One region of the Plantactinospora sp. KLBMP9567 genome, then DNA from elsewhere that is predicted to be linked to it. Evidence: predicted binding sites of a transcription regulator. Region 1 holds the regulator's gene; the other holds the start of a gene.

Region 1 (7,634 bases):
GGACGACACCGCGTCAACCGGTGCCGCGGCTTCGGTCGACGACGCGAAGTCGGCCGAGGGCGGGTCAGAGGTGGCGGACGACGCGACCACCGGTCCGGGCGACGTGACCGTCGACGACTCCGGGGCGGCGACCACCGACCCGGCCACCCCGGTGGTCGACGACACCGAGCTCGCCGAGGTGCTGGCGGCGGAGCGACCGTCCGGCGCCGACGGACCGGTGGTGGACGCCCCGGCCACGCCGGTCACCGAGGCCACCGCCGACGTCGACGGTCCGGGCCCGCTCGGCGCCGAACTCGCCGCGCTGCGGGCCGAGCTGGACGAGCGGACCAGGGACCTCCAGCGGGTGACCGCGGAGTTCGCCAACTACCGCAAGCGGATGGACCGGGAGCGGGCCAGGGACGCGGACCGGGCCACCCGGGTCGTACTGGCCGCGCTGCTGCCCGTACTCGACGACCTGGATCGGGCCCGCGAGCACGGTGACCTGGTCGGGCCGTTCGGCACGGTGGCGGAGCAGTTGAACACCGCCCTGGCCAAGTTCGGGCTGACCCCGTTCGGCGAGAAGGGCGACCCGTTCGACCCGAACCAGCACGAGGCGGTCGCGCACCAGACCTCGGCCGAGGTCACCGAGCCGACCTGTGTCGAGGTGTTGCGGCGGGGCTACCAGGTCAACGATTCGCTGCTGCGGCCCGCGCTGGTCGCGGTGGCCGATCCGGAGCCGGAGTGAGCGCTCCGGCGGTCGAGGAAACCGGGTCGAAGCGAGGTTGAGCCGGTGCGCCGCGGGGGGGGGGGGGGCGCCCCCCCCCCCCCCCCCCGCCACAGGGGAAGGAGGTGGACGACCGATGAGTTCCAAAGACTGGCTGGAGAAGGACTTCTACGCCGTACTGGGGGTGGACAGGTCCGCCTCTCCTGACGAGATCAAGAAGGCCTACCGCAAGCTGGCCAGGGAATCGCACCCGGACCACAACCCGGGTGACGCCCAGGCCGAGGAGCGGTTCAAGGCCGTCTCCGAGGCGTACGACGTGCTCGCCGACGCGCGCAAGCGCAAGGAGTACGACGAGATGCGCTCGCTCTTCGGGTCGGGCGCGTTCCGCCGCAACGCCCGGTCGGGCGGGCCCGGCGGATATCCGTTCGACGTGTCGGACCTCTTCGGCGGTGTTGGCCAGCCGGGCGGTGCGGCCGGCGGGGACCGTCGGTTCGGTGGGGCGGGCTTCTCCGACCTGTTCAGCTCGATCTTCTCCGGCGGGGGTCCCACCCGGACCCGTGGCCCGGCCCGGGGCCGGGACGTGGAGGCCGAGGTCATGCTCGACTTCGACGACGCCGTACGCGGGGTGACGGTGCCGTTGACGCTGCGCGCTCCCGGTGTCTGCGACACCTGCCACGGTGACGGCGCCAAGCCGGGTACGCTGCCCCGGACCTGCCCGCAGTGCCGGGGCGCCGGAGTCGTCACCCGCAACCAGGGCTCGTTCAGCTTCTCTGAGCCGTGCCGGGAGTGCCAGGGCGTCGGCACGATCGTGGACGAGAAGTGCCCGGAGTGCCGGGGCACCGGCGGGGTGACCAAGTCCCGCACGCTCAACGTGCGGTTTCCGGCCGGGGTCGCGGACGGCCAGCGGATCCGGCTCGCCGGCCGGGGTGAGCCCGGTGACCGGGGCGGCCCGCCCGGCGACCTGTACGTCCTGGTCAAGGTCCGCGAGGACGACCTCTTCGGGCGCAGCGGCGACGACCTGACCCTGACCGTGCCGATCACCATCGCGGAGGCGGTGCTCGGAACGGACCTGCGGGTGCCCACGCTGGACTCGGCGGTGACCCTGCGGGTGCCGCCGGGCACCCCGAGCGGCCGTACGCTGCGGGCCCGGGGCAGGGGTGTGGTGAGGCGGGACGGCCAGGCCGGTGACCTGCTGGTGACCGTGGAGATCGTGGTCCCCGAGCAGCTCTCCCCGGAGGCCAGGAAGGCGCTGGAGGAGTTCGCCGCGCAGACTCCGGCGGCGGCACGGGAACATCTCGACGTCCGGGTGCGTCGTTTCAACTGAGCTGTTGGCAACGCGGAGGTGATCAAGGTGGCCGAGGAGTATGTCGTCGTCTCGATCGAGCAGGCGTCCGACGCCAAGGTTTTGATGATCTCGGTCGCGGCCCGGATGGCCGGCATGCACCCGCAGACCCTGCGCCAGTACGACCGGATGGGGCTGGTGCAGCCCGGTCGCGCCCCGGGCGGCGGTCGCCGGTACAGCGCCCGGGACGTCGCACTCCTCCGTGAGGTGCAGCGGCTCAGCCAGGACGACGGTGTCAACCTGGCCGGCATCAAGCGGATCATCGTGCTGGAGCAGATGGTCGACGAACTCCAGCAGCGGATCGCCGGCCTACAGGCCGAGCTGGAGGCCGCCTATCGCCGGGTGGCCGAGCTGGAGGCGCTCGGCGGGCTGCCCCGCCGGGACCTGGTGCCGACCAGCCGGCCCTCGACCGCGCTGGTGGTCTGGCGCCCCCGCCGCACCTCGGGCCCGTCGGCCTGACCTCTCCGGCTGCTCCGAAAGCACTACGCCGGGTGTTTCGGGAACATTACGCCCGATTCTCGGAATCCGTTAGCCAGAAGGCTCGGAAACCATTACCCCGGGGAGCCCGGGAGGCTTCACCGTACATAGCGGTGGCGTCGGAGTCCGCTGTACCGCCGGTCTCCGGCATCTTTCTCCGTACGCTCCCGGTGAAGGTCATGAAGCGTCTTGTCCATCCGGCCCGGTCCGGGTAAGGGGTGGCGGGCCGCCGAGTCGTGTCTTGGTGCCGCGCTATGACGCGGCTCTGCGGATGCTTGTGACCCGAGCGAAGGAACTGATCAACAGTTTCCGGAATGTGCACGGTTACAAGATTGTTTAATTGACGGCTATCAATGTTCTGACTATGGTGGGCTGCGGGCGCGACCGCATCGCGACGACCGGAAGGGAACTACCATGTCCAACGTGATGGCTGTCGGCGGCGTACTCGCGGCATTGTTTGCCTCGACGGTAGCTACCGAGCCTTTGGTGACTCCTGCCGAAAGGGTCACCATCAGCGTGGAGACCGTCAATGGATCGGGCTGCCCGGCGGGGACGGCCGAGGTGAGCACCGCAGCCGACAACACGGCCTTCACGGTGAGCTACAGCGACTACTTCGTGCTGGCCGGTGCCGGGGCGAAGCCGACCGAGTTCAGGAAGAACTGCCAGCTCAATCTGCGGGTCAACATCCCACAGGGGCTCACCTTCGCGGTGGCCCAGGTGGACCTGCAGGGCTTCGCGTACCTCCAGCGGGGAGCCAGCGGCTCGCAGCACTCGCACTACTACTGGATGGGCAGTTCGTCGACCGCGCAGACCAGCCACGAGTTCACCGGGCCGTACAGCGGCGGCTGGCGCACCTCCGACCGGGCGGCTGCCCTGGTCTACGCACCCTGCGGCGAGGCGCGCAACCTCAACGTCAACACCGAACTGCGGGTCGATGGCGGCAGCGCCGACAACGGCACGAGCTTCATGACCATGGATTCGAGCCGGGGCAGTGTGCGCAGTGTCTACCACCTCAGCTGGAAAGAGTGCTGACCGCGCCGCCGTAAACGCGTCCCCCGGCGGCAGTTTGTCGGGTTAGCGCGAATCAGGGCCCCCGGGCCGGCCGATGGAATTGTGAATGTCCATCGAGCCTGGCCCGGGGGCCCTGTGTATTCGGTTGCGGGTCGTAGTACCACCCTTTCGGTCAATACGCATTCAACTTTAAGACATTGACGCAGTTCAATAAATAGAGTTAAGGTGTGCCTGCGCGCGCGACATTATCGCCACGATCGGGAGGGAACCCATGATCAGTGTGCTGGCCATTGGCAGTCTCGTTGCCTCGATGCTCGGCGGGATTGTCATCCCGACGGATCCGCCCGTGGAGCCTCCGGACGAGAAGATTGTCATCGAGGTTATTACCATCAATGGTTCGGGTTGCCCGGCCGGGACCGCGGCCGTCGCGGTCGCCCCCGACAACACCGCCTTCACGGTGACCTACAGCGACTATCTCGCCCAGGTCGGCGTGGGGGCGCGGCCGACCGACGCCCGGAAGAACTGCCAGTTGGCCTTGCAGGTGCACGTCCCGGAGGGCTTCACCTACGCCATTCTCCAGGCCGACTACCGCGGCTACGCCTACCTGGCGAACGGTGCAACCGCGGTGTCGCGGGCCAACTACTACTTCCAGGGCTCCTCGCCGACGACGTACAAGAACCACAACTTCAGCGGCCCGCTGGACGACAGTTGGCAGACGACCGACACCTCCGAGCTCACTTCGGTGAGCTACGCGCCCTGCGGCGAGATGCGCTTCCTCAACATCAACACCGAGCTGCGGGTGAACGTCGGGACGTCCAACCCGGCGACCACTACCAGCTTCATGGCGATGGACTCGACCGATGGTGGCATCAACACCATCTACCACTTCGCATGGAAGAAGTGCGAAGAGTCCTGACGTGAAGCCTCCGGGTTGGGATGCGGGAATCTGCTCCGGCATCCCGGCCCTGGGGACGGGGCCCGCCCGGTCGGCGTTGTCCGGGCCGTGCGGGCACCGGCGAAGAGGGTCATCCGATCGTTGGATGACGTTTGATACATCGCGCGGGCAACGGCTCGCGCGACGGTGACCGAAGGGAGCCCCGGAAATGTTGCACACATTAGTCATCGGCAGCCTGGCGGCGTCGTTAATGGGTCTGCCGGTACTCGCCGATCCCGTACCGACCACGAATCCGCCGGCAGAGCGCATCACGATCGAGATCGTGACGGTCAACGGGTCGGGTTGCCGGCTCGGCACGGCGGCGGTCGCCACGGCGCCGGACAACACCGCCTTCACGGTGACCTACAGCGACTATCTCGCCCAGGCCGGCGCGGGTGCCCTGCCGACCGACTTCCGGAAGAACTGCCAACTGGTCCTCAAGGTGGACGTCCCGGGTGGCTTCACGTACGCGATCGGGCAGGCCGACTACCGCGGCTTCGCCCATCTCGAACGCGGTGCCAGCGGCATGCAGCGGGCGAGTTACTACATCCAGGGCACGTCGCCGACGGCGGCCCGGACGCACAACTTCGCCGGCCCGGTCAGTGACAGTTGGCAGACGACCGACACCACGGACGTAGCCTCGCTGGTCTACGCCCCCTGTGGCGAGGTGCGGCTGTTCAACATCAACACGGAGCTGCGGGTGAGTCGGGGTACGTCGGACCCGAAGTCGACCAGCTTCATGATGATGGATTCCACCGACGGCGGAGTCAGCACGACGTACCACTTCAACTGGATGCGGTGCGAGTAGACCTCGCCGGGACCGGGTCCCGGCGTGCCCGAGCCAGGGCAACATCCACGCGCACCGGTACGGCAGCCGCCGTCCGGCGTCGCGACGGCTCAAGCGAAGAACTCGGCTGGCGCTCGTCGAGAGGTGCTTCGAGCGCCAGCTCTTCCTGCCGGACCTCCGGGCCAGTGACCCCGAAGGGTCCTCTCCCGGCCCGCTGCCCGGTTTCCGGCACACGGGACCGGTGAGATCAGTAACCTGACCCGTGGTGCGGCTTCCGCAGTTCGCGGTCCTCCGGTATGCAGGTCAGGTCCCGTGCTCCGCACCGGCACCAGAGGTGGCCGGTGGTCCGGGGTCCACGGGGGGTCCCGGCCCACCGCTCGTCCGGCCGACCCGGGTCAGCTCAGCCGGCGGGACTGCCGGACCAGGCCGCCCTCGCACCAGTCGCGGTAGTCGAACAGTTCCGGCCTGGCCTGGAGCATCCGGGTGTTGTGCGCCCAGATGACCATCGGCTCGTCGCCGAGCCGCTCGGCCTGCTCGACCAGCTTCCGCAACCGCCGCTTCGGATGGGCCTGGAACTTGGTCCGGATGCCGTCCGCGGCATAGATGTAGAGGCAGTGCAGCGCGAACCGGCGGGCCGGACACGACCGGTCCATCGCCAGCTCGAACAGCGTGCCGATCAGCCGGTCGCCGGAGACCAGCAGGTCCCAGTCCTTCGGCATCGTATGCAGCGGGACCGAGTCCGGTTCGTAGGCCCAGGCACGAAGCTCGGTGGGGGACGGGTCTACCGGGTTGGCAAAGCCCCGGAACGCAGAGTCCTGCACGCTCAACGGGCCGCCTTTCCGCTCGCGCGGCTGCCGGGCACCCCGGCCCCCGCAAGACCTGTGGCTACTGCGGCGACACGGTAACGCGCTGTTGCCAACCTGCGAAAGGGCCGCCAAGTGCTATTTCATCAACCCGTTACGCGTTGGTGGAACCGACCGAACGGTGATCCCGACATGTGGAGCGCGGCACCCGCCGCGCCCCAGCTCACTCCGCCGCCGGAGCCGGTGTCGGCGCGGCGGCGGCGGCGGACCGCCGCAGCCACCGCTTGAACCAGCCGAAGTCGGGCAGCCGGGCCAACATCGGACCGGTGATCACCGTGATCAACACGTACGCGGTCGCCAGCGGACCGAGTTGCGGATTGACCACACTGGTGGTGACGGCCAGCCCGGCGATGACGATGGAGAACTCGCCGCGCGGCGACAGCGCCAGTCCGGTCCGCCAGCGGCCCGGGCGCCCGATGCCGACCCGTTTCGCCGCCAGGTAACCGGTCAGCACCTTGGTGGCCATGGTGACCACGGCCAGCGCGAGCGCCGGCAGCAGCACCGGCGGGATGGCCCGGGGGTCGGTGTTCAGGCCGAAGAAGACGAAGAAGACGGCGGCGAAGAGATCGCGCAGCGGCGAAAGCAACTCCGTCGCGTTGTGTGCGACCGGACCGGAAAGCGCGATGCCGACCAGGAAGGCGCCGACCGCCGCCGACACCTGGAGCCCGGCCGCGAGTCCGGCGACCAGCAGGGTCAGCCCGAATACGCCGAGCAGCAGCGCCTCCGGGTCCCGGGCGGAGAGCATCCGGGAGAGGAAGTTGCCGTACCGGATCGCCACCACCAGCACCACGACCACGGTGAAGACCGCGATGGCCAGCGCGATACCCCCGCCGAGCAGGCTCTGACCGCTGAGGATCGCGGTGACCAGCGGCAGGTAGAGCGCCATCGCGAGGTCCTCGATGACCAGCACCGACAGGATGACCGGAGTCTCCCGGTTACCGAGTCGGCCGAGGTCGGCCAGTACCTTGGCGATGACGCCGGACGAGGAGACCCAGGTGACCCCGGCCAGCACTACCGCACCGACCCAGCCCCAGCCGAGCAGCAGCCCGAAAGCCGCCCCCGGCAGCGCGTTGAGCACGCCGTCGACCAGTCCGGCCGGCGCCGCGGCGCGCAGGTTGCCGACCAGTTCGCCGGCGGAGTATTCCAGGCCCAGCATGACCAGCAGCAGGATCACACCGATCTCGGCGCCGACCTCGAAGAATTCCTCGCTGGCCGAGAGCGGCACCAGCCCGCCGTGCCCGAAGGCGAGCCCGGCGAGCAGATAGAGCGTGATCGGTGAGAGCCCGATCCGCCGGCTGAGTCGGCTGAGCAGTCCGAGGACGAACAGCAGCGCACCGACCTCGATGAGCAGGACAGTGGTGTGATGCATTTCCCGTCAGCCGTCCGGGTCGGTCTCGGCGAGGATCGCGGTGACACCGTCTAGTCCCTGGCGGGTGCCGACCACGACCACGACATCGCCGGCCTCGAACCGGAAGGTCGGATCGGGTGAGGCGATCACCTCGCGTTCCCGGAGGACA
Region 2 (7,634 bases), 150 kb from region 1:
AGCATCGTTCGTGTCCGGTGCCGTTTCCGGCGGCGGCGCTCGCCGTTCTCTTAGGTAACCGCGTCGGTGCCGACGGTGGATTGACAGGACTGCCGATACGGCGAGGAGTGGATCATCATGCGGGCGACGGCTCGGGGTACCGGTACGGGGGATGGTTGACCTGCCACCCGGTGCTGCCGAGGTCGCGGCCGACATGGAGCGGATCGCGGCGCTACCGGGAGATGTGCGGGACCGGGTGCCGGAACTGTTGAAGGTGCTGCACCGGCTGGTGCCGAGCGGCGGCTCCATGGTGCACGTGCTCAACCCCGAGCTTCGGGAGTTCGAGGGGATAGGCGAGTCCGGCTACACGGAGGCGGCCCTCGCCTTCATGCGCGGTTCGGACCACTACCGGGAGATGGAGTTGCTCGGCATGGACCGGGACCGCCCGCCGATGTGCGTACGTGACGCGCCCGTGCCGCCGGGCGAGTTGCAGTCCTGGGCGGAATTTCTCGAGCCGGCGGGCTACCGGGAGGGGGTCGGCCTCACCCTGTTCAGCCGGGACGGGCGCCACCTCGGGTTGATCACGCTGCACACCGACAACCCGGCGCAGCCGACCGACGAGGTCCGGGACTTCCTCGGGCTGCTCACCCCGATGATGGCCGAGGCCGTCGACCCGATGCGGTCGATCGTGACGCTCTCCAGGATCGTCGCCGACGCGGAGTGCGGCGTGGTGCTGACCCGGGCCGGAAATGTACTGCCGCTGCCGGGGCTGCCGGACCACCCGCTGCTCCGGGTCGGGTCGCCGGTGTTGGAGGTGGCGGCGGCGGGGCTGCGCGAGGGGCACGTGTACAACTCCTTCCTGTGCCCGTACCCGGCGGCGGACGATCCCGGCGGCCACGTCCAGGTGGCCGTGCTGCCCTGCCCGACGTCGGCACCGGCACACCTGCGGGCGGTGGTGCTGACCTCTCCCGCCAGGGACCTGCACGGCCTGACCAGGCGGGAGTTGGAGATCCTCGGCCTGCTTGTCGACGGCTGGTCCAACCAGCGGATGGCGAGCGAGTTGGTGATCACCCAACGGACCGTCGCCGCGCACATAGAACACATCCTGGACAAGATGGATGCTCCGACCCGTACCCTGGCCGCCGTCCGCGCGCTGCGCCTGGGCCTGTACGTCCCCAAGCCCCTCGCCCGGACCCGACGCTGACCCCGCCCGCGCCGTGGTACCGGCCTGCTCGCGCGGGTCGTGGTCGGGCTCGACGCCCCGTACCGGCACACCGCGCTGCTCCGGGCAGCCCGGCGCGGCTGGTTCATCCCGCCCTGCGCCGGCCGTCCCACGCTGGGCTGAGCGTCCGGTCCGGTCGAGGACTCCGGATCGTCGTAGTGGCCTGGATCACAAGCCGGAACATGGAGCACCGTTTGTTACTTGAGTCGTACAAGCTCAACTAACGATGGCAGGTGTGTGATGGCAACTCTTCCGGTTCTTCCTCTGACCGACGCTGTCCTGCTGCCCGGCATGGTCATCCCGGTGACCCTGGACGCGACCACCCAGGCAGCGGTGGACGCCGCCCGGGCCACGGGCGACAAGAAGCTTCTGGCCGTGCCCCGGGTCGACGGGGAGTACGGCTCCATCGGCGTCATCGCCACGATCGAGAAGGTCGGCCGGCTGCCCAGCGGCGAACCCGCCGCCGTGGTACGCGGGCTGTCCCGGGCCCGGATCGGCTCCGGTGTGCCCGGCCCCGGCGCGGCCCTCTGGGTCGAGACCGTCGAGGTCACCGAGCCGGCCCCGGCCGGCCGGGCCAAGGAACTCGCCCGGGAGTACCGGGCACTGGTGACGTCGCTGCTGCAACAGCGCGGCGCCTGGCAGGTCATCGACGCGGTCGAGCGGATGACCGACCTGACCGAGCTGGCCGACTCGGCCGGCTACGCGCCGTGGCTCACCCTGGAACAGAAGATCGAACTGTTGGCCGCGCCGGACGTGACCGCCCGGCTCGAACTGCTGGTCGGCTGGGTGAAGGCGTACCTGGCCGAGCAGGAGGTCACCGAGCGGATCAACACCGACGTGCGGGAGGGGCTGGAGAAGTCCCAGCGGGAGTTCCTGCTCCGCCAGCAGCTCGCCGCGATCCGCAAGGAGCTGGGCGAGGACGAGCCGGACGGCTCGGCCGACTACCGCTCCCGGGTCGAGTCCGCCGACCTGCCCGACAAGGTACGCGAGGCGGCACTGCGCGAGGTCGGCAAGCTGGAGCGGGCCAGCGACGCCTCTCCGGAGGCGGGTTGGATCCGTACCTGGCTGGACACGGTGCTGGAGATGCCGTGGAACACGCGTACCGAGGACAACACCGACCTGGTGCAGGCCCGCGAGGTGCTGGACGCCGACCACGCCGGACTGGCCGACGTGAAGGACCGGATCCTGGAGTACCTGGCGGTGCGCAACCGGCGCGCGGCCCGCAACCTGCAGGTCGTCGGCGGCCGTGGCTCGGGCGCCGTGCTGGCCCTGGGCGGCCCGCCCGGAGTCGGCAAGACCAGCCTCGGCGAGTCGGTCGCCCGGGCGCTGGGCCGGAAGTTCGTCCGGGTGTCCCTCGGCGGCATCCGGGACGAGGCCGAGATCCGTGGCCACCGCCGGACGTACGTCGGCGCGCTGCCCGGCCGGATCGTCCGGGCGCTGCGCGAGGCCGGCTCGATGAACCCGGTCGTGCTGCTCGACGAGGTCGACAAGATCTCGGCGGGGTATGCCGGTGACCCGGCCGCCGCCCTGCTGGAGGTGTTGGACCCGGCGCAGAACCACACCTTCCGGGACCACTACCTGGAGGTCGACCTCGACCTGTCCGACGTGCTCTTCCTGGCCACCGCCAACGTGGTGGAGGCGATTCCCGGCCCGCTGCTGGACCGGATGGAGCTGGTCACGCTCGACGGCTACACAGAGGAGGAGAAGGTCGCGATCGCCCGGGACCACCTGCTGCCCCGGCAGATCGAGCGGGCCGGACTGACCGCCGACGAGGTCAGCGTCTCCGACTCCGCGCTGGGCCGGATCGCCGCCGAGCACACCCGCGAGGCGGGGGTACGCCAGCTCGAACGCGCGCTGGCGAAGATCCTGCGCAAGGTCGCGGTCGCGCTGGCCTCGACCGAGGGTCCGGTACGCATCGACACCGACAACCTGGCCAACTACCTGGGGCGGCCGAAGTTCACGCCGGAGTCGGCGGAGCGGACGGCGGTGCCCGGGGTGGCGACCGGGCTGGCGGTGACCGGTGCCGGCGGTGACGTGCTGTTCATCGAGGCGACCAGCATGGAGGGCGAGCCGGGGCTGACCCTGACCGGGCAGCTCGGCGACGTGATGAAGGAGTCGGCGCACATCGCGCTCTCCTACCTCCGGTCGAACGGCCGGGCTCTGGGGCTGGACCCGAACGCGCTGGCCGGCCGGCGGATCCACCTGCACGTGCCGGCGGGTGCGGTGCCCAAGGACGGGCCGAGCGCCGGCATCACCATGGTCACCGCGCTGGCATCGCTGGCCAGCGGTCGGCCGGTACGCCCGGAGTTCGGCATGACCGGCGAGGTCACCCTCTCCGGCCGGGTACTGCCGATCGGCGGGGTGAAGCAGAAGCTGCTCGCCGCGCACCGGGCGGGGCTGACCGAGGTGATCATCCCGGCCAGGAACGAGCCGGACCTGGACGACCTGCCCACCGAGGTGCGGGAGGCACTGACCGTGCACACCCTGGCCGACGTGGCCGACGTACTGGCGCTGGCCCTGCGGCCGGCGGACGACCCGGGGCTGCTCGACACCGCCGACGGCCCGGCGCTGGCCGCCGCCTGACCTGACCCGACCGATGACGGGCCGCCCGCGATGCGCGGGCGGCCCGTCGCCGTCTCCGCCCCCAAGGCTTCAGGCTGCCGGCGGCGGCACCGCCGGGCCTCAGGCTGCCGCGATGGCGCCGGGCTTCAGGCTGCCGGCGGCGGGGCCTGGCCTCGGCCTGCCGGCGGCGGCCAGTACCAGCCAGATCGCCGCCCGAGGGCCGCCCCGACGCCTCGCCTGACGTTGACCTCGACATTGCTTGAGGTCGTACTGTCGGTGGGCGCCGGTAGGGTCCGGGCGACTCGGTGTTCAATGGGGGTGCCAGGGATGGATATGGAAGTCACGGCGTGGAACTCGCTGTACCACGCGATGCATGCCCAGCAGGACAAACGTCCGTTCTCCAAGGCCACACTCCGCCGCATCGCCGGCTTCGCCGGGCCACACCGCCGGCGACTGACCCATTATCTGCTGCTCAGCGTGGTGATGGCGGTGCTCGCGGTGGCCACGCCGGTACTGGCCGGCCGGGTGGTCGACGGGATCGTCGGCGGCGGCAGCACCGAGCTGGTGGTCGGGCTCGCCGCGCTGATCGGGGTCGTCGCGCTGGCCGAGGCCGGTCTCGCGCTGCTGACCCGCTTTCTCTCGGCGAGCATCGGCGAGGGTCTGATCCTCGACCTGCGTACGGCGGTCTTCGACCACGTGCAGAAGATGCCGGTCGCGTTCTTCACCCGGACCCGCACCGGCGCCCTGGTGAGCCGGCTCAACAACGACGTGATCGGTGCGCAGCGGGCGTTCTCCGACACCCTCTCCGGGGTGGTCGGCAACCTGGTCACGCTGCTGCTCACCCTGGTCGTGATGATCGGCATCTCCTGGCGGATCACCCTGCTTGCGCTCGTGCTGCTGCCGGTCTTCGTGCTGCCGGCCCGCCGGATGGGCAGCCGGCTGGCCCGGCTGGAGCGCGAGGCCGCCAACCACAACGCGACGATGAGCACCCAGATGACGGAGCGGTTCTCCGCGCCCGGGGCGACCCTGGTCAAGCTCTTCGGCCGGCCGGCGGAGGAGTCGGCCGAGTTTGCCGACCGAGCCCGCCGGGTCCGTGACATCGGGGTACGCACCGCGATGGTCCAGTCGGTCTTCATCACCGCACTCACCCTGGTCTCGGCGCTGGCGCTCGCCCTGGTGTACGGCCTCGGCGGCTTATACGCGCTGCGCGGCCAACTGGAGCCGGGTGCCGTGGTCGCGCTCGCCCTGCTGCTGACCCGGCTCTACGCCCCGCTGACCGCGCTGGCCAGCGCCCGGGTCGAGGTGATGAGCGCGCTGGTCAGCTTCGAGCGGGTCTTCGAGATCCTCGACCTCAAGCCGCTGATCACCGAGAAGCCCGACGCGGGTCGGGTGCCGGACGGGCCGGTCTCGGTCGAACTGGACGAGGTGACCTTCGGCTACCCCTCGGCGGACAAGGTCTCGCTCGCCTCGCTGGAGGAGGTGGCGACCCTGGACACCCGGGGTGGGGTCGACGTGCTGCACGACGTCTCGTTCCGGGTGGAGCCGGGCCAACTGGTAGCCCTGGTCGGCTCCTCGGGGGCCGGCAAGTCCACCATCGCCCAGCTCGTACCCCGGCTCTACGACACCGACGCCGGTGCCGTACGCCTGGCCGGGCAGGACGTCCGGGATCTCTCCGCCGACTCGATCCGGGACACCCTCGGCCTGGTCACCCAGGACGGCCATCTGTTCCACGACACGATCCGGGCCAACCTGTTGCTGGCCCGGCCGGGGGCGGCCGAGGAGGAGTTGTGGGATGCGCTGCGCCGGGCCCGGCTCGCGGACCTGATCGAAGGACTGCCCGACGGGCTCGACACCGTGGTCGGCGAGCGCGGTTACCGGCTCTCCGGCGGCGAGCGGCAGCGGCTGACCATCGCCCGGCTGCTGCTGGCCCGGCCCCGGGTGGTGATCCTGGACGAGGCGACCGCACACCTCGACTCCACCTCCGAGGCGGCGGTGCAGGCGGCGCTCGGCGAGGCGCTGGCCGACCGTACGGCATTGGTGATCGCGCACCGGCTCTCCACCGTACGGGCCGCCGACCAGATCCTGGTGGTGGAGGAGGGCCGGATCGTGGAGCGCGGCACCCACGACGAACTGCTCGCCGCCGGTGGCCGCTACGAAGAGCTCTACAGGACCCAGTTCGAGCAGGACGAGCGGCCCCGGGCCGAGGAGGAGGCGCTGGTCGCCGGCTGACCGCCGACGTGTGGGCCGACGGCGTGGGGGACCGCTGCTCGACGGCTCGCCGCCGAGGAGGCGGGCCGAGGAGGCGGACAGCACCGGGGGTGGCATGGCAGGCCGGCGCGGCTCGACCCGAGAATGGTGGGGTGACAGCCGAGCCATCCCGACCCGTGTCGTCCGCCGGATCGGTTCCCGCCCAGCCGGCGCCGCCGGAGATCGCTCCGGAGGTCGTGCCGGAGACCTCGCCGACACCCGAGACCTCGCCGCCGGAGGTACCGGCCACTCCCGGTGCGCCGGACGCCCCGGCCACCGCCGAGGCGCCGACTCCGCACCCCGCGACGCCGGCACCTGCGGCGCCCGAGCCGGCGTCGGCCCCGACCGACGAGGGGGCGTCGAGGTCGTCGGGCGAGGGCTCGGCCAGTCCGACCAAGGTCCGGATCGACACCCCCGGCGCCACCATCGAGATCGAGGCGAACGAGTCGCTGGCCGAGGTGGTGGCGACCGCGCTGCGACTGTTCCACGAGGCCGGCGGCTGGCCGCAGGTGAACAGCCGGTCCGCCGGGTTCGCCCAGGCGGAGCGCCGGGAGACCTATCCGGTGCAGCCGAGTTCGATGCCGTACGGGCCGGGGTCATATCCCGTACAGATGCCGTAGTCGCCGGGCGCGGGTGATCAGCAGACGTGCAGGGTGAGCGGGTCGGCCTGGTGCTCGACCGGTAGCAGGGTGCGGGCAGTCGGGCAGGGCCACTCCGCCGCGCAGACCCGGCAGAGCCAGATCGGCCCTGCGGCAGATGCGGTCGGGCCGCTCCCGGCCGGGCGCTGCTCATCGGGCAGTACCGCCACAGCCGACACCAGTCCGCGCGATGTTCTTCCGGGGTACGTCGCAGCCATTTCACGAAACGGACTCCCTCCGATTTGGAAGCGGGGACCGCCCGCTGTGGGTTCGGCCGCAAGAGATGGGGGAAGGCTGTGGGGGACCTGGGAACATCGGCGGCGGAGTTCCTGCTCGACGAATTGCGGCACCTGCGGTTGAGCATGAAACTCAACCAGGACGACACCGAGGCGTATGCCCGCGCTGTGATAGCCGACGACCGACGAGACGGTGCTGCACCGGCCGGTCGGTGGATCGGCAGTCATGCGGGAACAGTTCTTCCACCTGGCCCGGCTTAACGAGGAACGCGGCCGGGTGCGCATCCACGTCGTGCCGTCGACCGTCGGTGAGTATCCTGGGCTCGACGGACCGTTCATCATCGCGACGCTGCCCGACCGCGAAGAGGTCGCCTATCTTGAGAGTCGGCTTCAGGGTCAGGTGATCAGCCGTCCCGACGACGTGGCAGAGGTGCGGAAGCACTGGGAAGACGTTCTCGTCGAGGCGCTGACCCAGCCGCAGTCGACCGAGTTGATAGCGCAGGTGGCCAAGACATGGATCTGACCGGAGCCGACTGGCGCAAGAGCGTTCGCAGCAACTCTCAAGGTGCGTGTGTCGAGGTTGCTTCCCGGGGCGGTCGGGGTTCGGGACAGCAAGGATCGGTCCGGGCCGGTGCTCGTCTTCGCCGCCGAGGCGTGGCGGGTGTTCGTCAGCCGGGAGATTCCGGCTACCACGGGTAGGTGACGGCGGCACCAAGCGCGCAGTTCGGCGGCGTCAGTTGCCCACCACCG

The links. Region 1 encodes HspR, which represses chaperone genes until heat shock. Its sites were predicted from a motif close to TTGAGTNNNNNNNACTCAA; they were not measured.
Positions count from the first base shown of each region.
Region 2: the regulator HspR is predicted to act here: its motif matches at 1,403-1,421, upstream of lon (endopeptidase La).

Region 1 is NZ_JAWQRR010000039.1:60,124-67,757, forward strand. Features, by position in the region: gene grpE (nucleotide exchange factor GrpE) at 1-724, shown strand, start outside; gene dnaJ (molecular chaperone DnaJ) at 840-2,027, shown strand; gene R6Y94_RS28640 (heat shock protein transcriptional repressor HspR) at 2,112-2,504, shown strand; gene R6Y94_RS28645 (DUF4360 domain-containing protein) at 3,009-3,554, shown strand; gene R6Y94_RS28650 (DUF4360 domain-containing protein) at 3,805-4,449, shown strand; gene R6Y94_RS28655 (DUF4360 domain-containing protein) at 4,637-5,275, shown strand; gene R6Y94_RS28660 (hypothetical protein) at 5,650-6,081, opposite strand; gene R6Y94_RS28665 (cation:proton antiporter) at 6,281-7,486, opposite strand; gene R6Y94_RS28670 (cation:proton antiporter regulatory subunit) at 7,493-7,634, opposite strand, start outside.
Region 2 is NZ_JAWQRR010000039.1:209,953-217,586, forward strand. Features, by position in the region: gene R6Y94_RS29340 (hypothetical protein) at 1-1, shown strand, start outside; gene R6Y94_RS29345 (helix-turn-helix transcriptional regulator) at 152-1,183, shown strand; gene lon (endopeptidase La) at 1,442-3,784, shown strand; gene R6Y94_RS29355 (ABC transporter ATP-binding protein) at 4,091-5,992, shown strand; gene R6Y94_RS29360 (hypothetical protein) at 6,124-6,630, shown strand; gene R6Y94_RS29365 (hypothetical protein) at 6,648-6,818, opposite strand; gene R6Y94_RS29370 (Scr1 family TA system antitoxin-like transcriptional regulator) at 7,078-7,407, shown strand; partial or broken gene R6Y94_RS29375 (DUF397 domain-containing protein) at 7,398-7,545, shown strand; gene R6Y94_RS29380 (low temperature requirement protein A) at 7,618-7,634, opposite strand, start outside.